4 regions of the Streptomyces sp. NPDC127117 genome follow, and region 3 is predicted to be linked to each of the others. Evidence: riboswitches for the same ligand, from Rfam matches in the RefSeq annotation. Region 3 holds a riboswitch; each other region holds the start of a gene.
What was found. A riboswitch is a leader RNA that binds a small molecule or an ion and turns the genes downstream of it on or off. The one in region 3 is predicted to bind cobalamin.
Positions count from the first base shown of each region.

Region 1: another riboswitch for cobalamin. It lies ahead of metE (5-methyltetrahydropteroyltriglutamate--homocysteine S-methyltransferase); the one in region 3 lies ahead of cobN (cobaltochelatase subunit CobN).
Region 2: another riboswitch for cobalamin. It lies ahead of ACFVH0_RS20770 (ABC transporter substrate-binding protein); the one in region 3 lies ahead of cobN (cobaltochelatase subunit CobN).
Region 4: another riboswitch for cobalamin. It lies ahead of ACFVH0_RS23010 (cobalamin biosynthesis protein); the one in region 3 lies ahead of cobN (cobaltochelatase subunit CobN).

Region 1 is NZ_JBHXTM010000030.1:22,900-26,050, forward strand. It holds gene metE (5-methyltetrahydropteroyltriglutamate--homocysteine S-methyltransferase) at 1-1,336, opposite strand, end outside; cobalamin riboswitch at 1,503-1,724, opposite strand; partial or broken gene ACFVH0_RS24995 (malate synthase A) at 1,800-2,038, opposite strand; partial or broken gene ACFVH0_RS25000 (enoyl-CoA hydratase-related protein) at 2,664-2,864, shown strand; gene ACFVH0_RS25005 (hypothetical protein) at 3,108-3,151, opposite strand, start outside.
Region 2 is NZ_JBHXTM010000022.1:102,870-106,020, reverse strand. It holds gene ACFVH0_RS20780 (ABC transporter ATP-binding protein) at 1-122, opposite strand, end outside; gene ACFVH0_RS20775 (FecCD family ABC transporter permease) at 119-1,153, opposite strand; gene ACFVH0_RS20770 (ABC transporter substrate-binding protein) at 1,207-2,274, opposite strand; cobalamin riboswitch at 2,310-2,498, opposite strand; gene ACFVH0_RS20765 (beta-ketoacyl-[acyl-carrier-protein] synthase family protein) at 2,593-3,151, opposite strand, start outside.
Region 3 is NZ_JBHXTM010000013.1:147,123-150,273, reverse strand. It holds gene ACFVH0_RS14555 (precorrin-2 C(20)-methyltransferase) at 1-131, opposite strand, end outside; gene ACFVH0_RS14550 (precorrin-8X methylmutase) at 134-760, opposite strand; gene cobG (precorrin-3B synthase) at 842-2,161, opposite strand; cobalamin riboswitch at 2,209-2,358, shown strand; gene cobN (cobaltochelatase subunit CobN) at 2,429-3,151, shown strand, end outside.
Region 4 is NZ_JBHXTM010000026.1:61,529-64,679, forward strand. It holds gene ACFVH0_RS23010 (cobalamin biosynthesis protein) at 1-978, opposite strand, end outside; cobalamin riboswitch at 1,123-1,255, opposite strand; gene ACFVH0_RS23015 (hypothetical protein) at 1,450-1,680, opposite strand; gene ACFVH0_RS23020 (anion permease) at 1,715-2,980, opposite strand.

The DNA.
Region 1 (3,151 bases), on a different contig from region 3:
TGGTCGTCGTGGGCAGCAGCGGCAGCCCGAGATGGGCACGCTGGGCCACGGCCCGCTCGGTGTACGGCTGGGAGCGGTGGGCGTCTGCGTCCGTCACGGCCTCGGTGCGGGCCCGCACGGCAGGATGGCGGGTGATCGGCGAGCCCGCACGGGAGGCCAGGTCGGCGCGGTTGGCGGCGAGTTCGGCGGTGATGGCGTCGGTGCCCTGGGCGAGGCCCTTGGCGAGGGTGACGATCTCGGCGGTCTTCTGCTTGGCGAAGGCCAGCCAGCGCCGGATCTGCGGCGCGACATCCCGCTCGGCGGACGCGTCCAGAGGGACGTGGAGCAGGGAACAGGAGGCTGCCACGTCGACCCGGTCGGCGAGCCCGAGCAGGGTGCCGAGGGTGGACAGGGACTTCGACAGGTCGTTGATCCAGATGTTGCGGCCGTTGACGACTCCGGCGACCAGCCGCTTGCCGGGGAGTCCGCCGACGGTGGCCAGCGCGTCCAGGTTGGCGGCCGCGGCCTCGGTGAAGTCCAGGGCGAGGCCGTCGACCGGGGCCTTGGCGAGCACCGGCAGGGCGTCGCCGAGACGGTCGAAGTAGGAGGCGACCAGCAGCTTGGGCCGGTCGGTGAGGCCGCCGAGGTCGCGGTAGGCGCGGGTGGTGGCGTTCAGTTCGGCCGGGGTTCGGTCCTGCACCAGAGCGGGCTCGTCGAGCTGTACCCATTCGGCGCCGGCCGCGCGCAGATCGGCGAGCACCTCGGCGTACACCGGGAGCAGCCGGTCCAGGAGGGTGAGCGGGTCGAAGTCCGCGGGCACGCCGGGAGCGGGCTTGGCGAGCAGGAGGTAGGTGACGGGGCCGACCAGGACCGGCCGGGCGGTGAGACCGAGTGCGAGCGCCTCCTCAAGTTCGGCGACCTGCTTGGCGGAGTTCGCGGTGAACACCGTTTCCGGGCCCAACTCCGGCACCAGATAGTGATAGTTGGTGTCGAACCACTTGGTCATCTCCAGGGGTGCCACCTCCTGGGTGCCGCGCGCCATGGCGAAGTAGCCGTCGAGCGCGTCGGCCTCGACGGCTGCGCGGTGCCGCTCGGGGATCGCGCCCACCAGGACAGTGGTGTCGAGGACATGGTCGTAGTACGAGAAGTCGCCGGTGGGCACCTCGTCGACGCCCGCGTCGGCGAGCTGCCGCCAGTTGCTCCGACGGAGGTCGGCGGCGGTGTCCCGGAGGGCATCGGCGGTGACGCGGCCCTTCCAGTAGCCCTCGATCGCCTTCTTCAGTTCCCGGTTCTGGCCCTGGCGGGGGTAGCCGTACACGGTGGCCCGTGCTGCCGCGGCTGCGGACTTGCTGGTCACGGAGATCTCCTTCGCGAGATGAATCCCTGGGCCCCGGAGACGGGACGAGAGCGCGAAGGAATGGCCAACCAGAGGTGATGATCCCGCGCGGCAAAGGCGCGGTCGTCCCGTCTGGTATGTACGCCGACCCGCCCTCGAGGTCACCGGGGTGTCCGCGCGCGGAGTGGTCCGCACACGGGCAGTTGGCAGGTCTTCGGACTCGCGGGCACGCCCTCTTCTCGGAGGACACCTAATGGCCGTCGCTTCCCAGGTCCGGTACCTCGGACCCAGTGCGTATGACGGCGGTCGTTCCCGCTCACCGCTGCGGGGCAGTCCCGGATTCCCACCGGGTTCCCTCTTACGACTCCCTGCCTGGCTGACAGGGCGAACCAGCTGCTCCGTCAGACTACGGGCCGTCACTCAGTGGGGACGAGAACCGTCCAGGATTCGGAAAGTGACAAAGGACACTCGGGAAGCACCCGGGCATCTCGGCGATGGCCGCGTCCGCCATCAGCCGTCCAGCGCCACCGCGCCCTGCCCGCGCAGCCGGGCGGCGAACCAGCGCAGCGCGACGGAGACGTTGGTGCGCACACCCCCGGGGGTCGGCGGCCCGCTGATCCGGCGCACCGACAACAGGTCGGCCGGGGTCACCTCCACATCGTCCCGGCGGCGGTCCACTCGGTGGGGCCGGTCGCCGAGGACGCCGTCGAAGACCTCCCGGCACGTTCGACCCTGCGCCGTGGTCGCGCGGTTCGTAGTCCAGATCGCCGAAATGCCCGATGGGCAGCGCTTCCCATGGACCGCGAGAGCCGTGGGCTGCCTGCGGAGGGAAGCCGGCTCGCTCAGGGGGGCCGGATACCGCTGTCTCACCCGGCACACGGATCGGTACGCGGACATCCGGTGACGAGCCGACCCGACGCCGCCGCCGCGCAACGGCCGGTGGTCACGGCGGCACGGCGGATCAGGTCCTGACGCATGAGGTTCCTCTCGATCGTGCGGTGCGGTGCGGTGCGATGTGCGACCGGCGGCAGGGTGCAGTCCGCCGGGGTTCAGCCGGTCGCGGAGCCCGGTACCGCATCGCGGCGGACGAAGCGGATCGGCGCCTGGAAACGGGCCTTGCGCGCGGCGCGGCGGAAAACGGTGAGGACGGCGGGGCCGCCGGGCACGAACCGAGAATCGTGACGGTCGACGGGGATTCCAGGATCGCGCTCACCGAGCAGGAATACGAGGGCTTGATCGCCTCGCGGCGTCAACTGGGTGCACACGTCGCCCGGGACGCACTGCTGGGCGGCGGCACCGCGCACTCGACGCGCCGGTCTCCGGGGGCGTAATGGGTGCGGAAGCCGCCACGCTCACCGAGGCGCCGGCCGTCGCCGCAACCGTGGCCGCGATGTCCGCACCCGTCGCGATGATGGCGAAGGAGGCTGTGATCCGTGCCTTCGAGACCATCCTCACCGAAGGGGTCCGCTTCGAACGCCGCCTCTTCCACGCTGTCTTCGCCACCGCAGACCAGAAGGAGGGCATGACGGCCTTCACGGAGAAGCGCCCCCGGTGTTCGCCCACCGCTGAGCCATGGGCCACCGCGCCCGGACCTTGCCGGACCGCGCACGGTGGCCGTTCACCGGGCATTCCGGACAACGGCCGGTTGCGCCGAGCGGCTGCGTTCGACCCTCGCGGCAGTCGTTCTCGCCCTGGCCGCCCGGCTCGCCGAACGGCTCAAGGCCGAGGTCGTCCGCCGGGACTGCGCGCCGTTCTCGCCGCAACCGGCGCCCGGACCTCGGAGCCGCCGGTGCTACTTCGGCCTCGCGTACGCGCGTAGCCGCTCCTCGCGGCCTG
Region 2 (3,151 bases), on a different contig from region 3:
CCGATCAGCCCCACGGTGGCGCCGGGGCCCGGGGCGAGGTCGGCCCCGTCGAGGATGAGGCGGCCGCCCGCCGACCGGCTGACCCGTTCGGCGCGCAGTCCCGGGCCGGCCGCGTCCGTCATGTGGTCCTCCGGGTGCGGTGGAGGACCAGGACGAACGCGGGCACTCCGATCAGCGCGGTGACCACTCCCACGGGCACCTCCTGCGGGTCGAGCACGGTCCTGGCGAGGGTGTCGACCCAGACCAGGAACACGGCTCCGGCCAGCGCCGTCACCGGCAGCAGCCGCCGGTGCCCGGAACCGGCGAGGGCCCGGGCTGCGTGCGGCAGCACCAGTCCGACGAAACCGATGGCACCGGCCGAACTGACCAGCGCGGCGGTCAGCAGCGCGGTCGTGCACAGCAGCACGATCCGGGTGCGCGCGACATTGACGCCGAGCGTGGCGGCGGCGTCCTGGCCGAACGCGAAGGCGTCGAGCGTACGGGCATGGCCCAGGCAGACCAGCAGCGTCACGGCGAGCACGGCGGCGCAGATCCACACATCCATCCAGCCGACCCCGCTGAGCGAGCCGAGCAGCCAGAACAGCACCCCGCGGGTCTGCTCGGCGTCGGCGGCGGTCATCACGACGAAGGAGGTGAGCGCGGAGAACAGCTGCATGGCCGCGACACCGGAGAGCACCACCCGGTCCGTCGTGCCGCCCAGGGTGTGGCTGAGCAGCAGCACCAGGGCGAACGAGCACAGCGCCCCGATGAACGCGCCGGTCGAGATCGACACCGCTCCCCCGCCGACGCCGAGGACGACGACCACGACCGCTCCGGTGGACGCGCCGGAGGAGACGCCGAGGACGAACGGATCGGCGAGCGGGTTGCGGAGCAGGGACTGCATGACGGTGCCGCAGACCGCGAGCCCGGCGCCGCACACCGCGGCGAGCAGGGTGCGCGGCATGCGCAGGTTCCAGATGATGCCGTCCCGGATCGGGGAGAGCCGCGAATCGCCTCCACCGAGGTGGGCGGCCACCGCGGACCAGACGTCGGCCACCGAGACGCGTGCGGGTCCGATGGTGACGGCGACCGCGACGGAGACGGCGAGCAGCGCGAGGCCGCAGGCCCACAGGACCCCGCCGCGCAGCCGTCGTACGCCCGTCGTGACGCTCACCGTCGTGACGGCGGCCGGTGGCGCGGTCACCCTCGTGCCGCGTTCGGTGGGCGTCACCCCGCGAGCCCGAACCTGCGCAGTTTGGCTGCGACGCGTTCGACGCCCTCGACCGTCCGGATGGACGGGTTCATGGCCTGGCCGCTCAGCAGGACGTACCGCTTGTGCCTGACGGCGTCCATGTTCTTCGTGGCGGGGTTGGACTCCAGGAACTCGATCTTCTTCGCGGCGCTCTCCGCGGTCTGGGCCTTACGGGTCAGGTCGCCGATGACCAGGACGTCGGGGTTGCGGTCGGCGACGGTCTCCCAGCTGATCTGGGGCCATTCCTCGCGGGTGTCGTCGAAGACGTTCTTCGCGCCGAGTGCTTCGGTGATGATTCCGGGGGCTCCGCAGCAGCCCGCCAGGTACGGGGCCTTGGAGTCGGAGAACCAGTACAGGAGGGTGGTGCCGGAGGCGTCGATGCCCTCGGCCGCCTTCTTCACCCGCTCCCGCAGCGTGGCCACGAGCGTGTCGCCGCGCTCCGGTACGCCGAACACCCGGGCCAGGTCGTGCACTTCGCCGTAGACGCTGTCCATGGTGAGCGGCGCGCTGCGGGCTCCGTCACCGCCGCCGCTGTTGTCCTTGCCGGTGCAGTCGGCGGGCGAGACATAGGTGGGGACGCCGAGCGATTCGAACTGTTCGCGGGGTGCGACGCCGCCCTTGGCGAGTGTCGATTCGAACGAGGCGCTGACGAAGTCCGGTTCGCGGTCGAGGACCTTCTCCGAGGACGGCCGGTTGTCCGCGATCCTGGGCACGTCGGCGTTGGCCTTCTCCAGGCCCTTCATCACCGGGTCGGTCCAGGTCGCGGTGGCGGCCATCCGGTCGGCGAGACCGAGGGAGAGCAGGATCTCCGTCGATCCCTGGTCCACCGAGACGGCGCGGTGCGGCGCGGCCTCGACGGTGACGGTGCGGCCGCAGTTCTTCAGCGTCACCGGATATCCGTCCGCGCGGCCCGGTTTCGCGCTGGAGTCACCGGCCCCGCCTCCGCAGGCGGTCAGCAGGACGAGTCCCGCCGAGAGCAGGGCGATGGTGCGGACGGAGCTGGCTATGGACGGCACGGAGTCCCTCTGCGTCTCTGGACTCATGCGCGGAGCCCGTTGTACGGAGTTCCGCGGCCCGGTGCCGGATCGCGGATGCCAGCAGGTCTTCGGACTCGGGTTCGTTCGGACGGAGCGCCTTCCCGGGCACCCGAGGGTGATCCCAGTGGCCGTGGCCCCGCCCGTCCCCCTCACCGCTGCGCGTCAGTTCCGGATTCGCACCGGATTCCCTGACCCCTACGTGGAGTTTGACTGGCCCCGGCAAGCTATCACGTGCCTCTGCGCAGCTCACGGGCGGTGTGTGGCCGGTGGTACGCCGGGCTGTCTTCCCGTCGCACCACCTGCCTGCTGTCTGCGGAGCGGCTCTCAGGGACGCTGAAGAGCGAGCACGGCGTTGTGGCCGCCGAATCCGAAGGAATGGCTGACGGCGCGCCTGATGGGCCGCCGCAGAGGTTGCTTGGTCACGCAGTCGATGTCGAACTCGGGCGCCGGGGCGTCCAGGTTGGCGATCGGTGGTACGACTCCGCGCTGGAGCGTGAGAACGGTGAGTCCGGCCTCGATCGCTCCGGCCGCCCCCATGCAGTGCCCCAGTACGCCCTTGGGCGCGGTGATGGGCGGCCGGTGCGGGTAGACCCGGGCGATCAGGGCGGCCTCGGTGGCGTCGTTGACCGGGGTCGCCGTGCCGTGCGCGTTGACGTGCTCGACGTCCTCGGCGGCCCAGCCCGCATCGCGCAGCGCGGCCTCCACCGCCGCCTGGGCGACCGCGCCGGACGGATGCGGGCTGATGGGGTGGTGGGCGTCGGTGGTGGCTCCGGTGCCGGCGAGCAGCGCCCGTGGGGCCGCGCTCCGGGCCCGGGCGTCGTCCACCCGTTCCAGCACCATGACCGCCGCGCCCTCGCCCATGACCAGGCCGGCCCGGTCGGCC
Region 3 (3,151 bases):
CCGTGCCGGGCGCTGTGATAGGCGATGACATCGGCCTCGGCGATGATCTCCACCGCGCGTACGGTCATCAGAGCCGGATCGCCGGGGCCGAGCCCGACCCCGTACAGCCGGCCCGTCTTCTGCTCGCTCACGTCTACTCTTCCTCGCTGGCGATCGCGTTGAGGGCGGCGGCTGCCATGGCGCTGCCGCCGCGACGGCCCCGGACGATCAGATGCTCCAGGCCGGACGGGTGCGCGGCAAGGGCGTCCTTGGACTCGGCGGCACCGATGAAGCCGACCGGCACACCGATGACGGCGGCGGGGCGGGGCGCGCCCTCCTCGATCATCTCCAGCAGCCGGAACAGGGCGGTCGGCGCGTTCCCGACGGCCACCACCGCGCCGTCCAGCCGGTCGCGCCACAGCTCCAGGGCGGCGGCGCTGCGCGTGGTGCCCAGCTCCTTCGCCAGGCCGGGCACCGCCGGATCGGACAGCGTGCACACCACTTCGTTGTCCGCGGGCAGCCGCTTGCGGGTCACACCACTGGCGACCATCGCCACATCGCACAGGATGGGCGCGCCGCCCCGCAGCGCGGCACGGGCACGGGCGACCGCGTCCGGGGTGAAAGCGAGATCGCGGACGAGGTCGACCATCCCGCAGGCGTGGATCATGCGGACCGCGACCTGGCTCACATCGGCGGGCAGGCCTGCGAGATCCGCCTCCGCGCGGATCGTGGCGAAGGACTGGCGATAGATCGCCGGTCCGTCCTTCTCGTACTGGTGCACAGTGCTTTCGCTCTCTTCCTCGGGCGTGCAACGGTCGGATACAGCAAGAACTGCGAGTAAGGGGGAGTCGGTCGTACGGGATCAGCCGCGCGTACCGCGGGCCGAAGCCACCGCTTCGGCGAGCCCGCCGGGGCCGTCGGGGACGCTCACCGGCGCGCCCCTCTCCTCGCCCCGTACGACGGAGATCCGGTGTCCGCCGGGGACGGCGACGACATCGACCCACTCGCCGCGGGGATGGCCGCACCGGCGTTCGCACCCGGACCAGTACACCGGCAGCAGACCCGCGGGCCCCACCACGGCCGCCGCCCGGTCCCGCACATCGGCGAGCGATTTCGCGCAGCCGGGGCGGCCGATACAGGCACCCACCCCGGTCCAGGGGGAGTCGGGTCCGACGATGAGGCCGGTGGCCCCCAGCTCGTCCAGCAGCCCCGCCGCCCGTCGCCGCTCCACCCCCGGTACGACGACCCCGCGCCACGGAGTCAGCCGCAGTTCACCACGTCCCCGGTGCCGGGCCGTGTCGGTCAGCGACCGCCACTGCGCCCCGTCGATCCGACCCAGGGGGATTCCGACGGACAGCGCCGCCCCGTCGTGCGGACCGGTGACCACGCCGGGGGCGGGGCCGTCCGAGCCGCGCGGGCAGTCGCGGTCCTCGGTGGCGGCGGTGCCGGGATCCTCCTCCCGCAACCGCCGTACGACCTCGTCGAGAAGGGAGCCGGAGCCGCCGGGCAGGTCCGACACCCGCCAGGCGCCGGTGCCCGACGCCCGCTCCAGGAAGATCTCCGCCGCCAGGAGGGCGGCCCGCGGCGCCTGCGCACCGGGTATCCGCACCACGGTCCGGGCCGTGCCGATCCGCAGCAGCGCCGCTCCGCCGTCCTGCGCCAGCAGCGTCACATCGCCGCCCAGCGCGTCCACATCGCCACGGCCGTCGTCGAGCACGAACAGGAACCTGCCCGAGAGCCCGGCCGTCCGCGCGCCCGCGCACAGCAGCGAGTCCAGCGTCCGGAGCCACGGTCCGACGTCCGCCGCCCCGCTGTCGTCGAGCCCCGAGAGCGGCGACGCCACGATGTTGCGTATCCGCTCGTGGCGGGCGGAGGGCAGCAGTCCCGCCTCGCCCAGCCGGCCGGCCAGTTCGCCACCGCAGTCGGGGCTCAGCCCGCGCAACTGCACATTGCCTCGCGAAGTGAGATGCAACTCACCATCGCCCAGTCCCTCCGCCACCGCACCCAGGGCATCCGCCTGCGCCGCGGTCAGCAGACCACCGGGCACCCGGACACGGGCCAGCGCGCCGTCGTCCGCCCGGTGCAGCCGCAGTGTGCCGGGGCAGGCGTCACCGCGGTCCCGGGCAGACGCGTCTTCGGGCAGCGAAGGCGAAGTGGCAGGTGGGGGCATGGCGGCGAGCATACCGACCATCCGAGCAGAACCGTATGTCCTCCATCGGTTGACCGGCCCTTACTATGCCTAGTGACGGGCCATCCGGCACGTCGTCGCCACAGACGGCGACAGGGGAGGAAGTCCGGTGAGATTCCGGCACGGTCCCGCCACTGTGAGCCCGGCCCCGGCCGGGCGAGTCAGGAACTCCCTTCCCCGGCCCTCGACTCCGTCGAGCAGGGGAGACTCCATTCCGACACCGCCCGGGGCGTGGACACCCCGAGGAAGGCCCGACGCCGCATGATCCTGCTCCTGTCGACGTCCGACACCGACCTGCTCAGCGCCCGCGCCTCGGACGGCCCGGTCTCCTGCCGCTACGCCAACCCCTCCCGGCTCCCGCTCCAGGACCTCCCGCAGCTCCTCGACGGCGTCGACCTGGTCGTCGTACGGCTCCTCGGTGGCGTACGCGCCTGGCAGGACGGCCTCGACCAAGTCCTCGCCACCGGGCGCCCCGTCGTCGTCCTCACCGGCGAACAGGCCCCCGACGCCCAGCTGATGGCCGCCTCCACGGTCCCCATCGGCATCGCCGCCGAGGCCCACGCCTACCTGGCCCACGGCGGCCCCGCCAACCTGGACCAGCTTGCCCGCTTCCTCTCCGACACCGTCCTGCTCACCGGCCACGGATTCGCACCGCCCGCCCCGGCACCCTCCTGGGGCCCGCTGGAGCGCACCGCCCGCCGCACCGACGGCCCGGTCGTCGCCGTGCTCTACTACCGCGCCCACCACATGAGCGGCAACACCGCGTTCGTGGACGCCCTGTGCCGTGCCGTCGAGGACGCCGGCGCCCGCGCGCTGCCGCTGTACGTCGCCTCGCTGCGCACCCCCGAGCCCGAACTGATCGAGGCGCTGCGCGCCGCCGACGCGATCGTGACCACCGTCCTCGCCGCGGGCGGCACCCGGCCGGCCGAGGCATCGGCGGGCGGTGACGACGAGTCCTGGGACGCGGGCGTCCTCAGCGGCCTC
Region 4 (3,151 bases), on a different contig from region 3:
CACGTTCTTCCCGGTGGTCCGGCGCCCGGCGATCCGCCGCGCGGCGAGGGCCGCGCCGAGCCGCCCCGCCACGCAGACGCCCAGCGCCAGCGCGCTCACCCGGCGCGACAGCCGCACCGCGCGCTCGATGTCCGCGGTCTCCACGGCCCGGCCCGTCTCCCCGTTGAGCACCGGGCGGTGCTCGATCCGGCCGCCGTACGCGAGGGTTCCGCCGAGCCGTACGCCGAGTGCGCCCGCGAACGACGCCTCCACCGGGCCCGCGTTGGGGCTCGGGTGCTTGGCGGCATCGGCCCGCCAGGCGTGGACCGCTCCCCGCGGCCGCCCCCCGGCGGCGACGGCCAGCAGGGCCGTGAGCCGGGCGCCGGGCCAGCCGGCGAGGTCGTCGAGGCGGGCCGAGGCCCAGCCGTAGCGCAGATGCCGGGGCGAGCGGTGCCCGACCATGGCGTCCAGGGTGTTGGCGGCCCGGAATCCGGCCAGCCCGGGAACCCCGGCCAGCGCACCCCACACCAGCGCGCCGACCACGGCGTCCGAGGTGTTCTCCGCCACGGACTCCACCACGGCGCGGGCGATCTGCGGCCCGTCCAGGGAGTGCGGGTCGCGGCCGCACAGATGCGGCAGCCGCTCGCGGGCCAGGTCGATGTCACCGGCGGCCAGGGCGCCGCCGATGGCCCGCGCCTCACGCCCCAGGGACGTGCCGCCGACGACGGACCAGGTGGCGGCGGCGGTCAGTGCCACGGAGGCGGCGGGGCTGCGACGCACGGCACGGCCGATCAGCGCGGCACCGCCCGCGGCGCCTCCGGCGCAGACCAGGGTGTGCAGCGCGCCCCAGCCGCGGTGATCGCGCCACAGCCGGCGCTCGACGCCCGCCGCGGCCCGCCCGAAGGCGGCGACCGGGTGCCCCCTGCGGGGGTCACCGAGCAGCAGATCGCCGATCAGACCGGCCGTGGCGCCGTACGCGAAGATGCGGTCGGCTCGCACGGTTCAGCCGGCCGTCGCGCCTCGGCGGACCTTCGTACAGGCGGCTCTCGTCGAGAGCGCCGAAACAGCGGACGCACGGCAGCCAGGCATGGCGATATGTCCTCACTCAGGGTCCGCGCCCTGGTTCGACGTGACCGGCGACGAGAGTCTCCTGGCTTCCGGATCCGCGGTTCCCCCGGCCTTCCAGCCCGCTCGCGCGAGCCGTGACTTCCGGTGTTGGGGGACCGCTCCCCGGTGACAGTGGCGGGACCGCGCCGGATTCGCACCGGCTTCCTCTGCTGTCGCCGTAATTGGCTCCGGCAGTCCACCACGCCCCGCGAACGCCCGTCAACCTGCCGTTGACCTGCGACGGCGCAGTGTGCTGATACCCACATCGGGCCGGACACCTGTGGTGTCCGGCCCGACGGAGGAGCGTGCGCGGGAGCGGCTCGGACCGCCCCCTGATTGTGGGTCGCTGATTGTGGGTCGCTCTCAGGCGACGATCAGATAGATCCCGTACGCGACGGCCGCCGCGCACAGCCCGAAGCAGACGTACGCGCCGGCGCGGGCCAGCAGCAGCGAGCCGCCGGAGCCGCCCTGCGCCGCCGGTTCCGGCTGCTTGGAGAGGCCGACGATGCCCAGGGTGAAGAGGCCCACCAGCGCGACGGTGACAACGAGGGAGACGCCGAATACGGAGCCGAGGGCTGCCCAGTCGATGTTCATGCTGATTCCTTAGACGGCCGGCCTGTCGGCCGGCTCAGACGGTGGCGGGTCGCGCCGGGTCCTGGGTGGTTCCGGCCGGGGCCGGAATGGTGGTCGTGAGGTTCTGGGCCGGCGCCGCGGCCATGGTGGGCGGCGGGCTGACGGCGGCGATGGCCGCGGTGACGACGCCCGCGGGCTCGACCCCGCCGTCCTGGGGCGCGACATCGTCGTGGCCGACCGGCTTGCGGCGCGACACCAGCCAGATCGCACCGGAGCCCGCGACCAGCAGCGCCGCGACGACGACGACACCCCAGGTGCCCTGCTTGGTGAGGAGCTCCGCGCCCGCGCCGACCAGTCCGGCGGCCGGCAGGGTCAGACCCCAGGCGACGAACATCCGGGTGGCGGTGGACCAGCGGACCACACCGCCCTGCCGGCCGAGGCCCGCGCCCATCACGGCGCCGGAGCAGGACTGGGTGGTGGAGAGGGAGAAGCCGAGGTGCGAGGAGGCCAGGATGACCGTCGCGGCGCTGGTCTGGGCGGCGAAGCCCTGCGGCGGCTTGAGGTCGGTGAGGCCGCTGCCCATGGTGCGGATGATGCGCCAGCCGCCCAGGTAGGTGCCGAGCGCGATGGCCGTACCGGCGGCGACGATGACCCAGACCGGCGGGTTGGCGCCCGGGTGCAGGACGCCGCCGGTGACCAGGGCCAGGGTGATGATGCCCATGGTCTTCTGTGCGTCGTTGGTGCCGTGGGCGAGCGAGACCAGTCCGGCCGAGGCGATCTGCCCGGCCCGGTAGCCCTTGGCGGTGGCCTTCTCCTGGGCTTCGTTGCGGACCTTGCCGCCGATCCGGTACGTGAGCCTGGTGGCCAGCAGCGCGGCCAGACCGGCGACGATCGGGGCGGCGACCGCGGGGAGCAGCACCTTGGTGACGACGGTGCCGCCGTTGACGGAGGACCAGCCGGCCGACATCACGGCCGCGCCGATCAGACCGCCGAACAGGGCGTGCGATGAGCTGGACGGCAGCCCGACCAGCCAGGTCAGCAGATTCCACAGAATGGCGCCGACGAGTGCCGCGAAGATGACTTCTGTCCGCAGCCCGTCCTCGTTGATGATCCCGCCGGAGATCGTCTTGGCGACCTCCACCGACAGGAACGCGCCGACGAGATTGAGAACGGCGGACATGGCCACCGCTGTCTTCGGTCTGAGTGCACCGGTCGAGATGGTGGTCGCCATCGCGTTCGCGGTGTCATGGAAACCGTTCGTGAAATCGAACACTAGAGCTGTCACGATCACAATCGCGAGCAGCAGCGTGATGTGTTCCATTTACCCAGGCAATCGCTCGACGTCATTGGCATGTGGACCGTAGGCAACCTGGATGAACGGAAGGTGAACTGGGCAGGGCGCTGTGGTGTTCCAAAGCGGAGTCAAGGCATTCCGCTTGTTGTCGGCCGGGGCGTGACCCGGCCTCCCGGCGGGACGCGGGTGTGTTCGATC